One region of the Peribacillus sp. P4_B1 genome, then DNA from elsewhere that is predicted to be linked to it. Evidence: riboswitches for the same ligand, from Rfam matches in the RefSeq annotation. Region 1 holds a riboswitch; each other region holds the start of a gene.
What was found. Region 1 has a riboswitch for S-adenosylmethionine ahead of metK (methionine adenosyltransferase). Riboswitches for the same ligand answer to the same signal wherever they lie in the genome.
Positions count from the first base shown of each region.

Region 1 (7,919 bases):
GGTTGAACTTGGTCTTCAAACGGTTCATGAAAAGACCGCGACGATGATCAACCGTGCCCATGACTTCGATTGCTACAAAGAAGGGGTCGATAAACTGCGCAAACACGGCATCCGCGTATGCTCCCATATCATTAATGGCCTTCCTCAGGAAGATTACGACATGATGATGGAAACAGCCCGGGAAGTCGCCAAACTTGATGTGCAGGGCATAAAGATCCATTTACTTCATCTATTAAAAGGGACCCCTATGGTCAAACAATATGAAAAAGGCCTGCTTGAATTCCTTGACCGTGACGATTATGTCAGCCTGGTATGTGATCAACTGGAAATAATCCCTCCGGAAATGATCGTTCACCGCATAACGGGTGACGGCCCAATCGATTTGATGATCGGGCCAATGTGGAGCGTCAATAAATGGGATGTTTTGAATGCCATTGATGCCGAATTGCAGCGCCGCAACAGCTGGCAGGGGAAAAATCATCAGACGGGGGTACAATCAGATGAAGCTTGACCGAATTTTGCCATTCGCCAGGATCCTGCTTGAAAAAGCGGTCCAGCCCGGGGATATTACCATTGATGGCACGATGGGCAACGGTTTTGATACTGTCTTCCTGGCAGGACTAACCGGAGAAAACGGACATGTCTATAGTTTTGACATTCAGAAAGAAGCACTCCAAATCACAGCGGCCAAACTGATGTCCGAGAATTTACAGGAACACTGCACCCTCATTCACGATGGGCATGAACAACTCAGCAAATATATCAGAAAAGAACATTCCGGAAAGATCACAGGTGCCATATTCAACCTAGGCTACCTTCCTGGCGGTGACAAATCAATCATCACCCAAGCAGATACGACGATATCAGCTATTGAACAGCTGTTCGAGATGCTTGCACCTGAAGGCATCATCATCCTCGTCATTTACCATGGACATCCAGGAGGATCGGCTGAACGGGATGCATTGATGGATTATGTACAGGACTTCCCTCAACAAAAAGCGCATATCCTGAAATACGGCTTCATCAACCCAGCCAACAATCCGCCATTCATTGTGGCGATTGAAAAGAGATGATCGCTCCTGACACCGTTCTTTCGGAACGGTGTTTTTTCATTTGAAGGAAATGGCTACCCCTCAAATGATCGGCAGCAAATTTCCAATCATAACTTTTTGAATTTTTTGTCTATAATAATTATAATTAAAGAAAATAGATAAGAGGGTGTAGAAAAAATGGAACAGTTGCCTATTTCATTACTGACCGATATATTGACAGAAAGAATCAAAAGGGATTCGAGTGAAGAGTACGGGAATTTTGTCAGATCGCTTAATTCATTGACAGAAAAACAAAAAAACATGGAAGACCTCAAACAATTTGAAAATCATTTTGATAAGTTCCTGCCACAGCTCGATTTAGTGATTTCCACACAAAACCATGATGAAATCATGAATATGAAAGCGACGCTTTTAGATTTATTCGCTAATGACTTGAGCTTTAAATCCATCTATCTCCTATCCACCGCCTTATCCAATAAAAATGAACTTACACATTTGAGCCAATTTATGTATCCGGTTACTTTTTGGGCACCGGTCATCAAATCGTACGAATTGCTTACAAAAGCAGGTTGATCCATTTCAAATAAAAAAAGCTGCTGAATGTCTCACTTCAGCAGCTTTTTCAATTATCCCGCAGGATTTACCGATCAAACGACATACCCTAATATCTTTAAACGATTTTCAACAAAACTCAGCGCATATTGGAATACATCATCACGCTCAGGTTCGTTGAAGATTTCATGATAAAGCTTCGGCCATTCCTTATATTGCTTTTCACTGGCCAGGTTATAATTAAACCACTCACGAACCGCCTTCTTATTCACGATTCGGTCATCTCCGCCCTGCATGACCAAAAGCGGCACATCCTGAAATTCGGGAATCTCTTCAAAAGCATCCTTCATCGCCTGTGCAAGCTCGCGATACCAGCGAATCGAAACCTTCGTGATATATAATGTATCGTTTCTATCGGATTCACGAATTTCCGCACTTCTCGTCGCCATTTCAGGTGTCAATCCGGAATCTACCCTTAACTGAGGCATCATGATGTTCAAACCATGCGAGATGGTTGTCAGGAACCTCCGCGGCTTCGTCACGAGGCCTAAACATGGAGAAGAAAGAATCACCCCTGCAATGTCCCATTCCTCTTCCTGAAGAAGGCGTATCGAAATCAAACCGCCCATGCTATGTCCAAGTAAAAAGACCGGCAACGAATATTCGTAAGCCTCTTCTATCCAGCTTTTCACTTCGTCTAAATATTCATCAAAGGAATCGATATGTCCCCGGTAGGCGCGAGTTGTCATACCCTGCCCAGGAAGGTCGCCCATGACGACATGGTATCCAGCTGAAAGCCACATTTGTGTTAACCACTTATAACGGCCGTGATGTTCCATCGCCCCATGAATGATGACAATGACGCCTTTTGCGTCTCCTTCTGTCTCCCATTTCCACATTCGAAATCCCCCTTTCACTTTTCACTTGTTGTATACGATCCATGATAGTTAAAATAATATATATAAATTATAACCATATTCGTGATTTTCGCCAAAAAAGAAACCTAACAAGTTGTACATTTATATTATAAATAGCCAAGTGTATTTGCATACGGTATATTAAAATAATACATAAAAACATTCACTTCGGAAAGGAAATGATTGAAAATGATTATTTATCCGTTTAAAGGTAAAGAACCTGATATCGCTGAAAGCGCTTATATTGCTGAAAATGCTGTCGTGACAGGTGATGTGAAAATTGGTGAAGAATCGTCAATTTGGTTCAATTCCGTCATACGCGGCGATGTATCCCCAACCATCATTGGGAACAAAGTCAGTATACAGGATAACAGCGTTCTGCACCAAAGCCCAAATAATCCATTGATCATCGAGGATGAAGTAACCATTGGCCATCAGGTCATTTTACATAGCTGTAAAATCCGAAAAGGAGCTTTGATCGGCATGGGCTCGATTGTGCTTGATGCAGCGGAAATCGGCGAAGGGGCTTTTATAGGTGCAGGCAGTCTCGTTCCCCAAGGCAAAGTCATTCCACCGAACATGTTGGCATTCGGACGCCCAGCTAAGGTCATTCGTGAAATCAACGAAGAAGACCGTCAGGATATGGAACGTATCGTACGCGAATATGCTGAAAAAGGGCAATACTACAAAACGGCAGAACGTATAAAATAAACTGAATATAGCGGGAACTTATAGGACGCACCAAACTTACGAACTCACGAGTATATGAGCCAAATTCACGAGTAAATGAACCAAACTCACGAGTAAACGAGCCAAATTCACGAGTAAATGAACCAAACTCACGAGTATTCGCACCAAACTCACGAGTATTCGCCCAATCTCACGAGTATTCGCACTAATCTCACGAGTATTCGCACCAATCTCACGAGTATATGCACCAACCTCACGAGTATTCGCACCAATCTCACGAGTATTCGCACCAAACTCACGAGTATTCGCACCAAACTCACGAGTATTCGCCCAAACTCACGAGTATTCGAGCCAAATTCACGAGTAAATGAACCAAACTCACGAGTAAACGCCCAATCTCACGAGTAAATGAGCCAATCTCACGGGTATATGCACGTGAGTGGATTTCTATGGGATTTCTTGAATTATTCCCTCTGACGGCAAAATAAATCAATAAAAAAAGGTGTCCGCTATAAGCGGGACACCTTTTCATTTATTGATTATGCTTGTGCTTTTAATGTTTCTGCTTTATCTGTGCGTTCCCATGGAAGATCGACATCTGTACGGCCAAAGTGTCCGTATGCAGCTGTTTGTTTGTAAATCGGGCGACGAAGATCAAGCATTTTGATGATACCGGCTGGACGAAGGTCGAAGTTAGCGCGAACTAGGTCAACAAGGACTTCTTCGCTAACAGTACCAGTTCCGAACGTATCAATCGAGATCGATACAGGCTCTGCCACACCAATTGCGTATGCCAATTGAACTTCCGCTTTGTCAGCAAGGCCAGCTGCCACGATGTTTTTCGCAACGTAACGAGCAGCATATGCCGCAGAACGGTCAACTTTAGTAGCATCCTTACCAGAGAATGCACCGCCGCCGTGACGAGCGTATCCGCCATACGTATCAACGATGATTTTACGTCCAGTAAGACCAGCATCCCCTTGAGGTCCGCCAATTACGAAACGGCCAGTCGGGTTGATGAAGTACTTAGTTTCAGCATCGATCAATTCAGCTGGAACAACTGCTTTGATTACATGTTCTTTTAAATCTGCTTGAATTTGTTCAAGCGTAATTTCTGCATCATGCTGTGTAGAGATAACGATCGTATCAACACGTACAGGACGGTTATTCTCATCATACTCCACAGTTACCTGTGTTTTACCATCAGGGCGTAAGTAAGCAAGCGTTTCATCTTTACGAACTTGAGCCAGTCGGAATGAAAGTTTATGTGCCAATGAGATCGGAAGCGGCATAAGCTCTTCAGTTTCATTACAGGCAAATCCGAACATAAGACCTTGGTCCCCTGCACCGATTGCATCGATTTCTTCCTCTGACATGTGTCCTTCACGAGCTTCCAATGCTTTATCGACGCCAGCTGCGATATCGGCAGACTGCTCATCAATTGAACTCAATACAGCACAAGTTTCAGCATCGAAACCGTATTTCGCACGTGTGTAGCCAATTCCTGCAATCGTATCACGAACGATACGCGGAATATCCACGTAAGCGGATGTTGTAATTTCTCCAGCAACAAGCACAAGACCTGTTGTTACACTTGTTTCGCACGCAACACGTGCATTTGCATCCTTAGCAAGGATAGCATCTAAAATGGAATCTGAAATCTGATCACAAATCTTGTCCGGATGGCCCTCTGTAACAGATTCAGAAGTAAATAGACGTTTCTTTGACATCATATTTCCTCCTTGGAAGTTAGTATGTTGTAGGCATAAGCCTGATTTTTTACGGAACTCGTTTCCCTCATTAGTTTCAACTATAGACACAGAATTACTTATTAAAAACACAAAAACCTTCCCTGGCAAATGAGGAAAGGTTTAAAATTCTGTCTTCTATCCTTTCACTCTTATCGTTCAAGGGTTTTTTACCTTGCTCAGGTTAGCACCATCACCACTATTCCTTGAAGAACCATCGCTTTATTTTCGGCGATCGATCTTGGAGTCAAGTTCAATATGGCAGGTTGCTGGGTTTCAAAGGGCCTGTCCCTCCACCAACTCGGGATAAGAGAATCCGTACAATTTAAGATATTATCGTATCTGGTTGGAATTTGTCAATGCTTTTCTAAAAAAGAACATTTCCCCCAGAATGGCGTTCACGTGAAAATACGTGTTGGTTCAACGTCTTTAAAGGGTTTCCAAGCCAGGGCGAATAGAAATAATGAAAATTGCCATTAATAATAGAACATTGAGAACAAGAATTGGAAAGGCATCATGATTTACCATTCAAAATTAAGATGCTTCCATGAAAGTATATGCGATCATCCTGACTCGGTTCCTTCCCATTTAAATTGATTAATGCGGCCAGTTGAAAATTATCACAAAAAAAAATAAATAGTATAGACTATTTAAATGAATGTGTTATACTAATTGTAATATAAAAACTTAAACAAAGGAAGGTACCTCATATATGAATTCTGTAGATGTTTCTAATGAGTTACACCAATTATTAACAGGAAACAATGTTCAAACTCAACTTTCAGTTCCTCAATTGGTTGAAAAGGTATTGAGCAGAAACGAAGGCGTTTTAACATCAACTGGCGCAGTAAAAGCTGAAACCGGCAAATATACTGGTCGTTCACCTAAAGATAAATATATCGTGGAAGAAGCATCTGTTAAAGATAAAGTCGATTGGGGTTCAGTGAACCGGCCAATTTCCGAAGATGTGTTCAATAAACTATATAATAAAGTAGTTGACTACCTAAAAGCAAAAGAAGAGATTTTTGTTTTCAAAGGTTTCGCTGGTGCAGACGAATCATCACGCCTTCCTATCCAAGTTGTTAATGAATATGCTTGGCATAATCTTTTCGCCCATACTTTGTTCATCCGTCCAAACGAAGAGGAACTAAGAGGTCACGAATCAGAATTCACAATACTTTCGGCACCTAATTTCAAAGCAGATCCAGAAGTGGACGGAACTTCTTCTGAAACTTTCATCATCGTTTCATTTGAACGCCGCACCATCCTTATCGGCGGAACGGAATATGCAGGAGAAATGAAAAAATCGATCTTCTCGATCATGAACTACTTACTTCCAGAGGCTGGAATCCTTCCAATGCATTGCTCTGCTAACGTAGGACGTGAAGGGGACGTCGCTTTATTCTTCGGACTGTCCGGTACAGGTAAAACAACGTTATCCGCAGACACTAATCGTAAACTGATTGGCGATGACGAGCACGGCTGGTCTTCTAACGGTGTTTTCAACATCGAAGGCGGCTGTTATGCGAAAACGATCAACCTTTCACGCGAAAAAGAACCACAAATTTTCGATGCGATCCGTTTCGGTGCCGTATTGGAAAACGTAGTTGTTGATCCTGAAACACGTGAAGCGAACTATGATGATAGTTCATTAACAGAAAACACTCGTGCTGCATACCAAATGCAAGCGATCGATAACATCGTGAGCCCAAGTATCGCAGGACACCCAAATACAATCATTTTCTTAACAGCTGATGCTTCAGGCGTACTGCCTCCAATCAGCAAGCTTTCCAAGGAACAGGCAATGTTCCATTTCCTAAGTGGGTACACAAGTAAATTGGCTGGTACTGAAAGAGGAGTAACTTCACCGGAAGCTACATTTTCAACATGTTTCGGTTCACCATTCTTACCGCTTCCGGCTACACGCTATGCTGAAATGCTTGGAGATAAAATTGACGAGCACAACGCAAAGGTATACCTTGTCAACACTGGATGGACTGGCGGTGCATACGGAACTGGAAGCCGTATGAAACTTGCTTACACTCGCGCGATGGTACAAGCGGCACTTGAAGGCGAATTGGCAAATATCGAGACAATTAAAGACGATATCTTTGGTTTGGATATTCCACTTCATGTTCCTGGTGTTCCTGACGAAGTGCTTCAACCAATCAAGACTTGGGAAGATTCTGCTGCATATACACAAGCAGCAACAGCTCTTGCTGCCCAATTCCGTGAAAACTTTAAAAAATTCGGAAGCGTTCCAAGTGAAATCGAAGAACTTGGCGGCCCGACAGCATAATAAATTGTACCCAAAAGGACCAAGCCCTTGCTTGGTCCTTTCTTTATAAACTGACTAAGCTGAGCAAAAAATCAACCATTACAATCTCACTGCTGTAAAAGCCACATTAGCCTGAAGCGCCAGGCAAACCAAATCTGCTCTTCACATGTCCGCATAGGAAGTCATATTTACAGAACATATCGTATTATCCAATCTATACTTTTGAATTAAAAACAGCCAAGAAACTGTCTCCTATGTTCCAGCTAGTGGCTATCATTCCATTTGTTCAGAAAGCCCGGGGAAAGGTCTCCTGGACCAATCCTATACATCTTGCTGGCCATATAATAAACGAGAAAGTTCGTCATCCTTTTTCCATACTATAAAACCACTCCTCTTGCCCGCCCCACCTCCTCCTAACTAATATAGACTTCGCTGCAAATAAAAAATTACAGGTTCATCCTATTATTATTTCAAATGATTTTTTAACATGTTGCAAAACTTAAAGGGTGCTGACTGAGTCAACACCCTTTATTCTCTATCCTATCCATTTCCGGCCTTGCAGTAGAATCAGTTGTTTATTAGATAATCATTTTGTTCCTTACTTCTTTCAAATGCTCTGTTTTATATTCGAATACATTGCCTAAGTTGACAATTTGGATGTTATGTTTATTTGCATCAATGC
Region 1 is NZ_JBFUHM010000010.1:36,457-44,375, reverse strand. It holds gene mnmL (tRNA modification radical SAM protein MnmL/YtqA) at 1-511, shown strand, start outside; gene mnmM (tRNA 5-(aminomethyl)-2-thiouridylate-methyltransferase MnmM) at 501-1,073, shown strand; gene AC1DVK_RS07930 (hypothetical protein) at 1,230-1,625, shown strand; gene AC1DVK_RS07925 (lysophospholipase) at 1,700-2,503, opposite strand; gene AC1DVK_RS07920 (gamma carbonic anhydrase) at 2,714-3,232, shown strand; gene AC1DVK_RS07915 (hypothetical protein) at 3,528-3,704, opposite strand; gene metK (methionine adenosyltransferase) at 3,751-4,944, opposite strand; SAM riboswitch class I at 5,109-5,272, opposite strand; gene pckA (phosphoenolpyruvate carboxykinase (ATP)) at 5,672-7,258, shown strand; gene AC1DVK_RS07900 (nucleotide sugar dehydrogenase) at 7,816-7,919, opposite strand, start outside.

Region 2 (7,919 bases), on a different contig from region 1:
GTATATTTCATAAACATCACCCGAAAGTAAATCGGCAACTTGGACGCCGTTCACCTTTCCATTTTCATATAACAATTTATCTACTTTTGTATAATTTATCGGTGTTGCACCTTTATCGACTGCTGCCTTCATGACTTCGATCGTTAGCCGTGCATCATCTGTTCGGTATTCAACATAATGGCCTCCGCCTTTAAGCCCTTCTTTCTTTACAAGGGGTTCCATTTTCAGTGTTTCACTAACCGATAGCATTTTCCTTCGTTCGCTTTTTTTAACGCCTGCCAGGAAATCATAGACTCGGAGTCCAATGGATGTACTGAATTTCCCAAAGGTGCCGCCTTTATGCATCGGGAGCAGCATTCTTTCTGGTGTAGTCACATGTGGCCCATTTTCATAAACAATCTCTCTCTCTTTTCCAACCTCAGCAACCATTTTTATTTCAAATTGCTTAAGATATCGCAGACCACCATGGACAAGCTTTGTTGAACGGCTTGATGTGCCTGCCGCAAAGTCCTGCATTTCAACCAATGCCACTTTCATTCCACGGGTCGTTGCATCCAGGGCAATCCCTGCACCGGTAATTCCCCCACCAATGACTACCACATCATATTTTTCTTTTTTCAGAAGTTCGATCGTTTCTTTCCGATATAAATTTGAAAACCTCATGCCTGACTCCTCCTTTAAGTAATGCCTTCCAATGTCAATTAGCCTGTATTACTCGTGAGTTCTGCACGTTTACTCGTGAATTCTGCACGTTTACTCGTGAATTCTACACGTTTACTCGTGAATTCGCGCTGTTTACTCGTGAATTCGCGCTGTTTACTCGTGAATTCGCGCTGTTTACTCGTGAATTCGCGCTGTTTACTCGTGAATTCGCGCTGTTTACTCGTGAATTCTGCACATTACTCGTGAATTCGTGCTGTTTACTCGTGAGTTCTGCACTTTTACTCGTGAATTCTGCACTTTACTCGTGAATTCGTGCTGTTTACTCGTGAGTTCTGCACTTTTACTCGTGAGTTCAGCACTTTACTCGTGAATTCGTGCTGTTTACTCGTGAGTTCGCACTGTTTACTCGTGAATTCGCGCTGTTTACTCGTGAATTCTGCACGTTTACTCGTGAATTCGCGCTGTTTACTCGTGAGTTCGCACTGTTTACCCTTATATTCAATTGGTTCATTTGTTCTCATAGTGTCCATATAGATATTAATATCCCTAATCTGCCTTTAAAAACAAAAAAGAGAGACCATAAATGCACATTATCGAATTCACGATAACGCATTCATGGTCTCTCCTGTTCTCCGGCCGAGTTATTAACTTGATTTTAGTATATCATACTCTAGCTTATATTAGAAAGACTTCGCTTTGTTTTTTATTTAAAAGCCATTGCTGCATGTACAGCTTTTTTCCAGCCTTCATATAATTTATCTCTATCTTGCACTTCCATGGATGGTTTAAAGGTTTTGTCCACCGCCCATTGCTGAGATATTTCTTCTTGGTCCTTCCAATACCCGACAGCAAGGCCCGCCAAATACGCCGCCCCGAGTGCCGTAGTTTCGTTTATTGTCGGCCTTTCGACTGGCACCTGTAATAAATCGCTTTGGAACTGCATTAAAAAGTCATTTTTGACTGCCCCGCCATCCACTCTCAATGTCTGCAGCTCGATTCCCGAATCCGCCTCCATTGCATCAAGGACATCCTTCGTTTGATACGCCAGTGATTCAAGTGTGGCACGAATGAAATGTTCTTTTGATGTCCCGCGCGTCAAACCAAAAATGGCTCCCCGTACTTCACTGTCCCAATATGGGGTCCCAAGGCCTACAAAAGCCGGTACTACATATACTCCATCTGTACTTTCCACCCGCTTTGCATAAGCTTCGCTGTCCTTGGCATCATTAAGCATCCGCAGACCATCACGCAGCCATTGGATTGCGGAGCCAGCTACGAATATACTGCCTTCCAATGCATATTCAACCTTCCCATTCAATCCCCAAGCAAGTGTCGTCAATAGTCCGTGTTCGGAACTGACAGCCTTGGCTCCCGTATTCATAAGCATGAAACAACCTGTTCCATACGTATTTTTTGCCATTCCTTCATTAAAACAAGCTTGGCCAAATAATGCCGCCTGTTGGTCACCGGCTGCTCCTGCGATTGGAATCGACTGGCCGAAGAAATGATATTCAATCGTATGGGCATACACTTCGGAAGAAGGTCTAACCTCTGGCAGCATCGACTTCGGCACAGTCAATATCTCCAGCAGTTCTTCATCCCATTTCAGTTCATGGATATTGTACATCAATGTCCGGGATGCATTGGAATAGTCCGTTACGTGAGCTTTGCCTCCTGAAAGCTTCCAGATCAGCCAAGTATCGATGGTACCGAATAACAGCTTGCCTTCATCTGCCCTTTGTCGTGCCCCTTCCACATTATCGAGGATCCATTTCACTTTCGTTCCGGAAAAATAAGCATCTATCAACAATCCCGTTTTATCCCGGAATAGATCATTAAGTCCCTTCTCCTTCAAATCATCACAGATTTCACTTGTTTGCCTTGACTGCCATACAATCGCATTATAAACAGGGGTACCCGTTTCCTTATCCCAAACGACTGCCGTTTCACGCTGATTGGTTATTCCGATCCCGGCAATTTGCTCTGGCTTTACACCTGATTCCGATAGTACACCGGCAATTACCGCTAAAATTGATCCCCAAATCTCATTGGCGTTATGCTCTACCCAGCCCGGCTTAGGGAAATGCTGCGTGAATTCCTTTTGGGACGAGTGGACAATCTCGCCTTTTTCGTTAAACAAAATCGCCCGTGAACTCGTTGTTCCTTGATCCAATGATAAGATATATTTTTCCATACTGTGTTTCCCCCCTTTTTTAATTTAACTAGCCATGTTGCTAATTTCTAACTCACTTGATTGCTTTTTTCCAAAAGTATATGCTAACACCAATATTATCAGACTTGCTCCTAAAACAGCCCAAAAGGCTGTCGTCAATTCACCTAAAAAGACCGCTTTATAGAAGACAGCTCCAAGTGCTCCACCGACAATCGGACCAACAACCGGAATCCAAGCATAGCCCCAATTTGATTTTCCCTTACCCGGTATTGGCAGCAGGAAGTGAGCAATACGAGGTCCAAGGTCACGGGCAGGGTTTATGGCATAGCCTGTCGTTCCTCCTAGCGACATCCCGATGACAACAATCAATAAACCGACAGCAAATGGGTTCAGACCTTCTGTAAACTCGCCGGCTCCAATAAACAATAAGCCAAGAACAAGGATGAACGTGCCAATCATTTCACTTAATAGATTTGAAAAAGTATGTGGGATAGCCGGTGAGGTTGAAAACACACCAAGCTTTGTACCTGGATCCTCCGTAGCTTTCCAGTGTGGTAAATAATGCAGGAATACAAGAGTCGCACCTATAATTGCCCCTATCATTTGGGCCATGATGTACCCTGGCACATCAGCCCAAGGAAAATCTCCATTGATAGCTAACGCTACTGTAACAGCCGGGTTTAAATGCGCCCCGCTTATGGAACCCACTGCAAAAACACCCATTGTAACAGCCAGTCCCCATGCAATCGTGATAACGATCCAGCCGGCATCTTTTGCATAAGAACCCTTTAAAGATGAACCAGCCCCAATACCTGCTCCGAATAAAACTAAAATCATCGTGCCTACCACTTCTCCCCAAAATGGAGTCATGAATAAAACCCCTCCCCTGATAAATTTTTAAACCATGCCAACAAATAAAAGGAGATTCACAGCAGAACTATCTTCATAAAATGAATTATGAATAGATCTGTTGTGAATCTCCTAGTCTCCGTCACATATATTAACTTATAATTTACAATATACTAGTTTGTGAAAACGCTGTCAATTATTTGGCGAGGAATTATTCTATTTTTCTGTAATTTTTTTCAACTTCCTCGTTCGACCCCATTAAACGATATCCCATAATTCAGTTTTGGAAGTGGTGATTGCCGACGCTCCAGCATCAAGGGCGTTCAGGACTTCATCTGAAGTACGTATGAGGCCGCCTGCAAAAATCGGTGTCTGCAATCGTTCCTTCACCTCTTTTATCATCCATGGCATGGCGCCTGGCAAAACTTCGATATAGTCCGGCTTGGTTTTCTGCACCAGCTTATAACTTTTCTCCAGCGCATGTGAATCTATTAAAAAGATTCGCTGGATGGCAATGACCCCCTTTTGCTTCGCCTTCAATATAACGTTTGATTTAGTTGAAATCAGCCCATATGGATTATATTCCTGACAAATGAATTCTGTCGCGTACTCATCACTTCTTATGCCATGGATCAAATCGACATGATAAATCATTTTCTTATTATGCTGCTTTGCCATCATACTTACGTTTTTCAATTGTGATATATGCAAATCAAGAAACACACCTATTTCATAGGAACTTTCTAAAAATCTTTCGAAATCCTTCATGCTTGCCGAAGCAGGCAAAATCTTCTGGTCCATTATTTCCCTCCTTATCTCCTGGAAAACTATAAGTAATTTAGTATATTTTATAGAGCTTGATTTATCAAACACATTGTGAGGTATGGCATTTCAACCTACCCTTACACTAACATACCTGGCATCCCCTTTAAATATTGTGGCTAAAAACGATCCATCATATTGAAAGTTTCATTTTCAATGCACCTTCGACGAGTTCATACGATTTAATTGTGCCAACGGGGATTTTTCTCACGATGTTCCAAGCATTAACATTCATTTTGACCGTTCTATTTTCGAATTCAAAAAATGGCGGTTTGTTAAATATCCTTCGGTTAATGAAGTTCCTGTCAATTGGTTCCATTTCCACTAATTCAAATGAAATCGTTCTTTTTTCCACGTGAACCGGTTTTAATGTAATCCGGAAAGCTACGTTTTTCTTTAACATCATTTTTTTCACTTCCGTCGTTCCGGAAAGCACTATATGCTTTGGCGTAATCTCGACTTTAATATCCTGACCATATGATTTCATTCTTAAGATTTTCTCTATCATGGCTTCAGTTACCGTTATCGGTAAGCCATTTTTGAATGGACTGAATGTACTCATCCTTGCATTCCCCTCCTGCCGCTCATATGAAACGTCGGTTATAGCATATGCCGGGTTCCCTGATGTAGTTAACATTTCAACCCATATTAATAATCGGTATATTCGAAATCTTCCACCTTCATTACTTGACCTTTATAAAAACTACCTGTATAGTCTTAATTAATTTAATAGACAACTCTTATCCAGAGAGGTGGAGGGACTGGCCCTTTGATGCCTCAGCAACAGACTGATCATGTACTGTGCTAATTCCAGAAGTGTAGAAACTTGAAGATAAGAAGAGTATATAGCTTTGCTGCCAACACCTCTTCTTATTTTTAAGAAGAGGTGTTTTATTTTTAGGCTCTTTTCGTAAAGATTGTTGTTTTTAAAACGAAAGGTTGATTGGAGCGGAAGTGCGAGACTCCTGCGGGAGCAGCGGGACAGGCGAGCATCTGGAGGGGAAATCAACCACAACTCACTACCTGGTAAATAGCAACAAAGTACGTGAAAACAGCCTATTTTTAAAAGGAAAGAAGGAATGCAACATGTCAATCACATTAACGAAGGCACCATTCAGGGCCGATCACGTCGGAAGTTTATTAAGACCAGAACGTTTACATATTGCCAGAAAGCAATTTAAGGAAGGTACCATTTCAGCAGAGCGGCTTCGTGAAGTTGAAACCGAAGAAATCAATCGGATTGTCGAAAAACAAATTGAAGTTGGATTGGAGGCCGTGACGGATGGTGAGTTCAGACGAACATGGTGGCACTTTGACTTCCTCGAACATTTAAATGGCATCGAGGGATATGTGACTGAAAAAGGTCTCACATTCGATGGTGTGGAAACAGAGAGATATAACGTTCGCAATACCGGGAAGGTTTCATTCAATCCTGAACATCCCTTCATTCGCGATTTCATTGAATTGAACAAAATCGTGAACGGACGCGCCGTTGCCAAGCAAACCATTCCCAGTCCGAATCAATTATTTGCTGCAGGCATTCATAATGAAGACATCTACCCTGATATTGAAGACTATGCTAATGATATCATCAAAGCGTATCAGCATGCTTTGAAGGATTTTTATGAAGCAGGTGTACGTTATCTTCAATTGGATGATGTATATATTGCCAGACTTTCAGCTCCAGATTTCCAGTTCAAAGATGGAAAATATACGAGGGAACAGTTAATCGATCTTGCACTTCGCGTAATTAATGGCGCATTGGAAGGCAAACCAGAAGACCTTGTCGTCACTACACACCTATGTCGTGGGAACTACCAGTCGACTTGGGCGTTTGAAGGAAGCTATGCCCGTATCGCCCCAACTTTATTGGCAAAAGAATCAGTGGATGGATTTTTCTTGGAATATGATGATCAACGCTCAGGAGATTTCAAGCCATTGGAATACATTCCAAACGGCGGTGCACGGGTCGTACTGGGTGTCGTCACTTCAAAAAATGGAGAAATCGAAGACAAGGAAGCTGTTAAGGCACGCATTGAAGAAGCCTCGCACTTCGTTCCTCTCGAACAATTATGCTTAAGTCCGCAATGCGGCTTCGCCTCCACCCATCACGGTAACAAGCTGACCGAAGAACAGCAATGGGAAAAGCTGAAATTCGTCGTTGATGTAGCAAAAGAAGTATGGAAATGATTTTTTAGCGGAGACTTTAATTCTGATTTACAGGATTTGAACAACCTAATCGGCCCGCACTGATATGGGAGCCGATTAGGTTCTTGCAATAATACATTTCCATTCCTTTAATGACTCTTTAGATAACGGTATCAAGTTTTGCTATTTATGAAACTAACGATGAATGATAAAACCATTTGACATATCGATAATTCTCGATATAATGAAATGTATGAAAACAATCGAGATATTTAAAGCATTATCCAATGAATCCAGGTTGCAAATCTTACAATGGCTCAAGGCGCCTGAACTCCACTTCACCCCTCATGAGGGAATAGACATGAAGGAAACCGGCGTTTGCGTAAGTCAGATTACGGAAAAATTAAACATGACCCAGTCCACGGCCTCTCAATACCTCTCGATCCTTCTTAGAGCAGGATTGATTAAAACGGAGCGGATAGGAAAGTTTACGTATTACAAACGAGATGAAGAGGCGATCTCAAAAATTACTGATTTCTTGAAAGAAGAAGTATGAAAATGAGCCTGATCCGTACCTTAGAGGGTTGGGTTCATTTTTCTCTCTAACATTTCGATATTTCGCGATATGTTTATTTTTTTATTCATACATATTAACATATTACGATATGTCTTCATATAAATTAATAATCATTAATGAGGAGTGAATCTATTTTGCTTAATACATGGAAAATTTACATGTTAGCGATCATCAGTTTTTTAGTAGGAACATCCGAATTCATCATATCCGGAATTTTGGATAAGATTGCGGATTCTCTTGGAGTGACCATTGCTGCCGCAGGACAGCTCATTACAATTTTCTCCCTTGTCTACGCAATCGGTACACCCATTCTCATGGCTTTGACAGCAAGTTTAGACAGACGAAGATTAATGTTGTATTCCCTTGGACTATTCGTAGTGGCCAATCTGCTTGCCTTTCTATTACCAGGCTTTGGACCTTTTCTATTTGCACGCATAATCATGGCACTTGGTGCAGGATTGGTTGTAGTCACCGCTCTGAATATTGCCGCTAAGCTTGCTCCGCCAGATAAACAAGCAAGTTCTATTGCGACAGTTGTCATGGGGTTTACAGCTTCCCTTATCATTGGCGTACCTCTCGGAAGAATCATGGCAGATGCATTCGGGTGGAAATCCGTCTTTGGCGGAATCGCCCTATTCGGCCTGATTGCCATGATCGTTTTATTCTTTACCATTCCTCCTACCAAAG
Region 2 is NZ_JBFUHM010000019.1:8,964-16,882, forward strand. It holds gene AC1DVK_RS12865 (glycerol-3-phosphate dehydrogenase/oxidase) at 1-663, opposite strand, end outside; gene AC1DVK_RS12870 (hypothetical protein) at 651-971, shown strand; gene AC1DVK_RS12875 (hypothetical protein) at 1,038-1,271, shown strand; gene glpK (glycerol kinase GlpK) at 1,367-2,857, opposite strand; gene AC1DVK_RS12885 (MIP/aquaporin family protein) at 2,882-3,706, opposite strand; gene AC1DVK_RS12890 (glycerol-3-phosphate responsive antiterminator) at 3,944-4,486, opposite strand; gene AC1DVK_RS12895 (hypothetical protein) at 4,641-5,069, opposite strand; SAM riboswitch class I at 5,245-5,346, shown strand; gene AC1DVK_RS12900 (5-methyltetrahydropteroyltriglutamate--homocysteine S-methyltransferase) at 5,594-6,697, shown strand; gene AC1DVK_RS12905 (ArsR/SmtB family transcription factor) at 6,909-7,211, shown strand; gene AC1DVK_RS12910 (MFS transporter) at 7,367-7,919, shown strand, end outside.
Region 2: another riboswitch for S-adenosylmethionine. It lies ahead of AC1DVK_RS12900 (5-methyltetrahydropteroyltriglutamate--homocysteine S-methyltransferase); the one in region 1 lies ahead of metK (methionine adenosyltransferase).

Region 3 (7,919 bases), on a different contig from region 1:
CCCATTGCGAAGCCAACTCTCCACCCTGCCATATTGTATGTTTTCGATAGTGTGTATATTTCTATTCCTACATCCTTCGCTCCCTTTGCCTGGAGAAAGCTTGTCGGTTTTTTTCCGTCGAACCCTATCGCTCCATAAGCGAAATCGTGGACCACACAAATTGAATGCTCTCTTGCGCGGGAGACGGTTTCATCAAAAAAACTTTCAGTTGCAGAAGCACCAGTGGGATTATTCGGATAGTTCAAGAACATCATTTTGGCTTTATCAAGCACGTCTTTATGTATAACTTTGTAATTCGGAAGAAAACCATTTTCTTCTGTCAAGGGCATGAATTCGGTTTTTGCCTGGGCTAACACTACACCTGAAAGATAATCCGGATAGCCGGGATCAGGGACCAGGATCGTATCACCTGGATTTAATAAACATTGCGGCAGTTCGACAAGACCTGCCTTTCCTCCAAAGAGAATCGCCACTTCACTATTTGGATCCAGCTTGACTCCATATTCACGTTCATAAAAGACGGCAGCGGCATCCTTTAAATATTGATGTCCCCGGAATGGTGAATATTTATGATTAATCGATCTTTCAGCGGCAGTCTGTAAACTTTTCACGATATGTTCAGGCGTCGGTTGATCAGGATTTCCCTGGCCTAAATTAATGACATCATGTCCTTGTGCCGTAATCGCATTGACTTTTGCGACAAGTGAGGCAAAAAACTGCTTTGGCAGGTCCTGAAGCTTTCCGGATTTTTCGAATTGCAACATTTATACACCTTCTCTGAAATTTCTTGAAATTCTAGTCACAAATGATATATGTTTATCATAGTCTTGTAAAGCATTTTTTACATGTGGGGGTTTTAAACGATGAAGTGGAAAATAGCCTGTATTCAAATGGATATAGCATTCGGGCAACCGGATATCAATTTTCAGGTTGCGGAACAATGGTTGGAAGAAGCAGCACGGTCAGAACCCGATATCGTCATTTTACCAGAGCTTTGGACAACTGGATACGACTTGACCAGGTTAAATGAGATTGCTGATCAAGAGGCGGAAAAAACGATTGAATTCCTTAAAACACAGGCAAGGAAACACGAGATTCACATCGTAGGCGGTTCCATTGCCAAAAAAACGAGCAAGGGTATCTATAACACCATGATCATCATCAATAAGGATGGAAAACTCATTAAAGAGTATGATAAGCTTCACTTATTTCAATTGATGGATGAACATCGCTACCTGCAGCCAGGTGAAAAAGAAGGTTTATTCACTCTTGATGAAAAAATATGTGCTGGATTCATTTGTTATGACATCCGCTTCCCGGAATGGCAGCGAGCCCATGCTGTTCAAGGTGCCGAAGTTCTATTCGTAACCGCAGAATGGCCTAAGCCCAGACTCGATCACTGGAGAGCCTTATTGATTAGTCGTGCCATCGAGAACCAAGCCTATGTTGTAGCCGTTAATCGTTCAGGTTCGGATATCAATAATATATTTGCTGGTCATTCCTTGATTATTGATCCATGGGGAGTTATCGTAAGTGAAGCGGGAGAAGAAAACGAACTATTGACAGGCACCTTGGACTTCACTAAAGTTACGGAAGCACGTAACAAAATACCTGTATTCGAAGATCGCCGGCCGGACTTTTATTAATTTCCCCATTGACAAACTATTTAAAAAGTTGATATTATTTTCCCGAAGATTAAAATTTCAGAATACATATACTCTTATCAAGAGCAGGCTGAGGGATAAAGGCCCTATGAAGCCCAGCAACCGACTGTAATACCATTGTGAAATGGGGCGGATCCACCGCCGGATTATAAAATCCACAGAGCACGGTGCTAATTCCACCAGAATTCATTTTTCTGGGAGATGAGAGGTCCGAAGCCAAAACTTCTGCCTCTTTCTATATGAAAGAGGCTTTTTTATTCTTATTTTGAACCTGGAGGGAAAAAAATGACTCAAAACCATTCGAATTTTAAAAGATTGACAAACGAAACAGCTGTAACCTTTGCAAAAAAACTTGGGTTGATCAATGCGGATGCCAGTTTAAACTGTAAAGAAATCGGAGATGGTAACTTAAATTATGTTTTTCATATTACAGAAACTGATACAAATAAAGGAATAATAATCAAACAGGCTGTCCCATATGCCAAGGTAATTGGCGAAAGCTGGCCGCTGACATTGAAAAGGGCTGCCATTGAAGCGAATGCACTTATTCATTTCAAAAGCTATTGCCCCGAATTCGTACCGCAAGTCTATTATTCGGATGAACAGCTTGCGATCACAGTCATGGAAGATTTATCGCACTTGAAAATCGTTAGAACAGGATTAATCGATGGTGATCCATATCCATTGCTTTCACAGCATATCGGTGAGTATGTAGCGAAGACGGCATTTTATACATCCGATTATCATTTAGAACCCTCTGCGAAAAAAGAAGTGGCCCGACACTTCACGAATCCGGAGCTTTGCAGAATCACTGAAGTCTACATTTTCACGGATCCTTTTTTCGAGGAGCTCCCCGGAGATTTCGAGGTGGAATTGACTGATGCCGCCAAAAGTATTTGGAATGATCAAGATGTGATACTTGAAGTCGCCAAGCTGAAACAAAGCTTTGAAACCGAGCAGGAATCCTTGCTTCATGGAGATTTACATACAGGAAGTATATTTGCAAGTGAAACTGAAACAAAGGTTATTGATGCAGAATTCGCTTTTTATGGCCCAGTTGGTTTTGACCTAGGTCAATACACAGCCAACCTTCTTTTTCAGGCAGTCACACGTAATGGCCCTGGAAAGGAAGAGATTTTCACACACCTCCATCAATTTTGGAATGCCTTTGAAGAAGCATATACTGAACTATGGAACACCCAAAATATAAGCCCATTCCGCAATGTGAAGGGTTATCTACCTTATTTACTGGCTAAATTCAAAAGGGATGCATTCGGTTTTGCCGGATGCGAACTGATTCGGCGAACCATTGGCCTTTCCCATGTTGCCGATCTAAATGTCATTGAAGATAAAGAATCTAGGATCGCTGCAAAAACGACAACATTGAAGATTGGTGCTTTTTTAATTAAAAAACGGGAAGAATTGGATGTTCCAGCTGTCATTGATGCGTTGAAAAACCATACACTTCCATTTTATTCAACCCTTTAAAAGGAGACCTGTACATGACGACACTAGCACCCTTACCATATTCAGTCCAATGGGATGATACCCATATTACATTATTAAATCAACAGGCCCTGCCTTCCTTAACTGAATTCATTGAACTTCATTCAGTTGATGATGTATACGACAGCATTTTGACATTAAAGGTACGCGGCGCCCCAGCAATCGGACTGACGGCAGCATTTGGCGTTGCACTTGGTGCCAAACAGGAAACAACCACTGAAATAGGGGAATTCAAGAAGAATGTAACGGGGCATATTGAAAAGCTCGCCTCTTCCAGGCCTACTGCGGTCAACCTTTTTTGGGCATTACGGAGGATGGAAAGCACCTTGCAAGCAGCACAAAGCATTTCAGCTGCCAAGGAAGCACTTGTAACGGAGGCCAAAGCCATCTTTACTGAGGATGAAGAAATGTGCAGGAAAATTGGGGAACATGGTTTATCCTTATTCGCTAAAGGTGATTCCATCCTAACGCATTGCAACGCTGGTGGGATTGCCACAGCCCGTTATGGAACAGCATTGGCTCCATTCCACCTTGCAAAAGAAAGGGGCTTTCCGCTAAAAGTGTACGCTTGTGAAACCAGACCTGTCCTGCAAGGGGCGCGTTTGACTGCTTGGGAACTGATGCAATCAGGGGTTGACGTCACCTTAATATCTGATAATATGGCTGCACATACGATTCTTCAGAAACGGATCAATGGAATTATAGTTGGGGCCGACAGAATTGCGGCTAATGGTGATACAGCCAATAAAATCGGGACATTGGGATTGGCCATATTAGCTAGGCACTTTAGTATCCCTTTTTATGTGGCTGCTCCATCAAGCACATTCGACCTTTCTATCAAATCCGGCTCATCCATCCCGATTGAAGAACGGGATGAAGCGGAAATCACCTTCATTCAAGGTGTACGGATCGCTCCGGAAAACGTGAAGACATTCAATCCAGCCTTTGACGTTACACCAAATCAGCTAATTACCGGCATCATTACAGAAAACGGTATCATTGCATCTGATTTTGTAAAAAACATTCCGCATTTTGTTAAGTGATCCAGGTCATTTTATTGCTATAAAAAGACGAGACGGATTTAAGTATCCCTCTCGTTTTTTAAAAGCAGATCAAATAGTAATATTCTTGCGAGGTCTATTATAAAATAATTTAAGTGATTTGAACAAATCACCTCTTTCGATTGATGTTTTCGATAACAAATGATGAATAGTTATTCTTATTTTGTAAAAAATTCTTGAAGTGCCTTCTTATTTTTAGTATAGTCCATTTCCAACACGGCTCCGGTATGGGGATATATTTCATCTTTATAGCTTCCTTCTACGGGGATCCTTAGAGTTTCAACGGTGTCCGGTGTATGGAAGACGGCTTCTGGACCCATTTCCATTATCGTTTTCACCCCAATATCAGTATTTAAATACGAAAGTCCTTGTTCGATTATACTAGGAAGGGCCGCTATCCCTTCGAAGGACGAGATTTGATTTATAAACGCTGATTTTAATTGAACCAATACTTCCTGTTGACGCTCTACCCTTCCAAAATCACTTTCATCGTCATGTCTAAAACGGACATATTTCAATATTTCCTCACCATGTAAAACATTTTTACCAACGCTTGCTTGAATACTCATATCATCAATAATTTCCTGATCCACATCCACCACTACCCCCTCAGGGGCAAGCAAATCCACCATCTTCACAAATCCCTGAAAGTCAATTACTGCAACATGATCGACCTTGACATCAAGGTTTTCCTGAATGGTTTTCTTTAGCAGCTCCTTTCCACCATAATAATAAGCAGCATTTATTTTGTTATATGCTGATTTATCCCCAGGGATTTTCACATAACTATCACGCATAATGGAAGCCAGCTTTAGTTTTTCCTGCTCTGGAAAGTATTTTGCCAGTATAATCGCATCTGATCGAGATTTACCCTCCCCGCGAGAATCAACACCAATTAACAGAAATGTTTTCACGCCTTCTTGGGTCACTTCTTTGGTTATCTTTTTTTCCGTACCTGCATTTCCATTTTGTTTGGGTAAAGGCGCATAGGTGCAACCTGCCAGAATCCAGACCATTAGATATATGAACAGTACCTTTTCTTTCATTACCTCACCTCATCGGAAAATTAACCATATCTTTTACCTTATATTGGAATACTATTCATTGAACGACAAAAAAGCCTGCCATCGATAATCGCTGACAGACTTTTCCATTTATTTGATTTCTTTCTTTAATACTTCAACCGCTTTTTTCACTTGTGTGTCGTTTTTTAGTATTTTTTCCCGTATGACCTGCATCAATTTCACGGTAGTATCATCTTTGATGGTACCAGTTTCTTTAATTTTTTGTTCCCTTTGGAACGCTTTTACCGCATTTGTAGTTGCTTCATCAAAGAATCCATCTATCTTACCAGGATCATGGCCTGCTACCTTCAGCATCTCTTCGGCTGCTTTCACTTCACTGGAGGAATCAGATGCTTTCAATTCCTTATCAGGCGAAATGTACGGAAGGCTGGCATAATCAGGAAGCTTCACAGTAATATCCGGCTTGATCCCTTTCTTATGAATCCAATTGCCTTCAGGAGTCAACCATTTGGCTGCCGTATATTTAAAGTTAGACCCATCATCAAAGTCTTGGGCAGTCTGCACAGTCCCTTTTCCAAATGATTTGACACCGATCAAAGGAATGTCCGCAGATTCACTGACAGCGGCCGCAACAATTTCAGAAGCGCTGGCACTGCCATCATCAATCAACACGACTACCGGTATCTTCAGCTCTCCATCATTCTTCGATTTATAGACTTCTTTTTTCCCGCTGCGATCCTCAACTTGAAGGACCACTTTCCCATTAGGTATGAACAGGCTTGCCATTTCTATTGCTTGGTCAAGCAGTCCCCCTGGGTTTCCTCGCAAATCCAATACCAGACCCTTCATATCCTTCTTCGACATCTCTTCAAGCGACGTTTTCAGCTCTTGGACTGTATGTTCGGAAAAACTGGTCACTTGAATTTTTGCAACTCCATCATCAAGCATTTCCGCATAAACTGTTTCAATCGGAATTGTGTCACGTTTAATCGTGAGCTCAATCGGTTCCGACTCACCAGCTCTTGAGATGGACAAATCCACTTTCGTACCCTTTTTGCCCCTGATTTTCAGGACAGCTTCAGAAGAGCTTAGTCCTTCAACGCTTTTACCGTTCACACTCAAAATGATATCATTCGGTTTTACCCCTGCTTTTTCTGCGGGGGACCCTTTTATTGGTGAGACGACCATGATTTTTCCATCCTGCTCCTGAATCTCTGCACCGATTCCTTCAAAAGATGAAGAGATGCTCTCATGGAAACTAGATGCTGCCTTTTTATCCATATATGCAGAGTAGGGGTCATCCAATGATTTAATCATTCCATTAATTGCCCCGTCAACCAGCTTGTCTTGATCAATCTTTTCATAGTAGTTACCCTTTATTGTATCGTATGTAGAATACAGCTTTTCAAATTCCGCATGTTTATCAGGTGCTAATGAATCTACTTTTTCATCTCCAAAGGTCAAGGCTATTGTAGTAATCCCTGCTGTTAGAAATATGACTAAGAAAATCCCCATAATGAACGTAAACTTCTTTATTTTAATGAATTTCCCTGCCTCTTTTGGCTGTTTTTGATTTTCTTCTTCCACTTAGCCTCACCACTTTCATTCTTCATGACGATATAAACGATTTCATTCTATTTTATCAGCTTTCATGCCAATCGAAAAATAATTGTTATCAAAAATAACAACTTATGATCATATGTATTTTTTTAACCCTCAGTAAACGGTAAATCAAATGGAACACTAAGGACACCCAGGCAATTCCTGAATGAGCCTCGACATTACAAAAATGCGGATACCAAGGAATGAATGAGCCTCTATCCCAACTTTCATTATCCAGCATCACTTATTCCTGGTCACCCGCCGTAACACAGCCAATTATCAGTCTTGGATAGCTGCTTCCAATGCCACTTCAACCATTTCGTTAAAAGTTGACTGGCGCTCATCCGACGATGTTTCCTCACCGGTTAAGATGTGATCGGAAATGGTTAATACAGATAAAGCTTGGCGGCCAAATTTAGCAGCAAGCGTGTATAGGGCTGCTGATTCCATTTCTATCGCAAGGATTTGGTATTTTGCCCATTTTTCCAATTCGCTATTATCGTTATAAAACTGATCGGCCGTAAATACATTGCCGACCTTCAATTGCAAGCCCTTAGCTGTACCCGCATCATAAGCTTTTCTTAGTAAATCGAAATCCGCGGTTGGGGCAAAGTCCACTCCTCCGAAAGTCATGCGGTTCATTTGGGAATCGGTGGAAGCACTCATCGCAAGGATTACATCCCTGACTTTTACATCTTTTTGAATGGCCCCTGCAGTTCCCACACGAATCAGTTTCTGGACATTATAGCTGTTCATCAATTCATTTACGTAGATGGAAATGGATGGGACACCCATGCCTGTGCCTTGGACAGAAATTCGTTTCCCTTTATACGTTCCTGTATATCCAAACATGTTACGAACTTCATTGTAAAGTTTAGCATCTTCTAAAAATGTTTCAGCAATATATTTTGCACGCAACGGATCCCCAGGAAGTAAGACCGTTTCCGCAATTTCATTTTCTTTTGCACCAATATGTACGCTCATACAACTATGTCCTCCTTAACTTGTGGTTGAAATGATATTCAAAACTACTATACCATATCAGCCACAAGTTAGGAAAA
Region 3 is NZ_JBFUHM010000022.1:16,310-24,228, reverse strand. It holds gene AC1DVK_RS14265 (aminotransferase class I/II-fold pyridoxal phosphate-dependent enzyme) at 1-764, opposite strand, end outside; gene AC1DVK_RS14260 (carbon-nitrogen family hydrolase) at 864-1,646, shown strand; SAM riboswitch class I at 1,718-1,872, shown strand; gene mtnK (S-methyl-5-thioribose kinase) at 1,950-3,152, shown strand; gene mtnA (S-methyl-5-thioribose-1-phosphate isomerase) at 3,167-4,213, shown strand; gene AC1DVK_RS14245 (LCP family protein) at 4,390-5,277, opposite strand; gene AC1DVK_RS14240 (lmo1851 family serine protease) at 5,386-6,843, opposite strand; gene deoD (purine-nucleoside phosphorylase) at 7,138-7,842, opposite strand.
Region 3: another riboswitch for S-adenosylmethionine. It lies ahead of mtnK (S-methyl-5-thioribose kinase); the one in region 1 lies ahead of metK (methionine adenosyltransferase).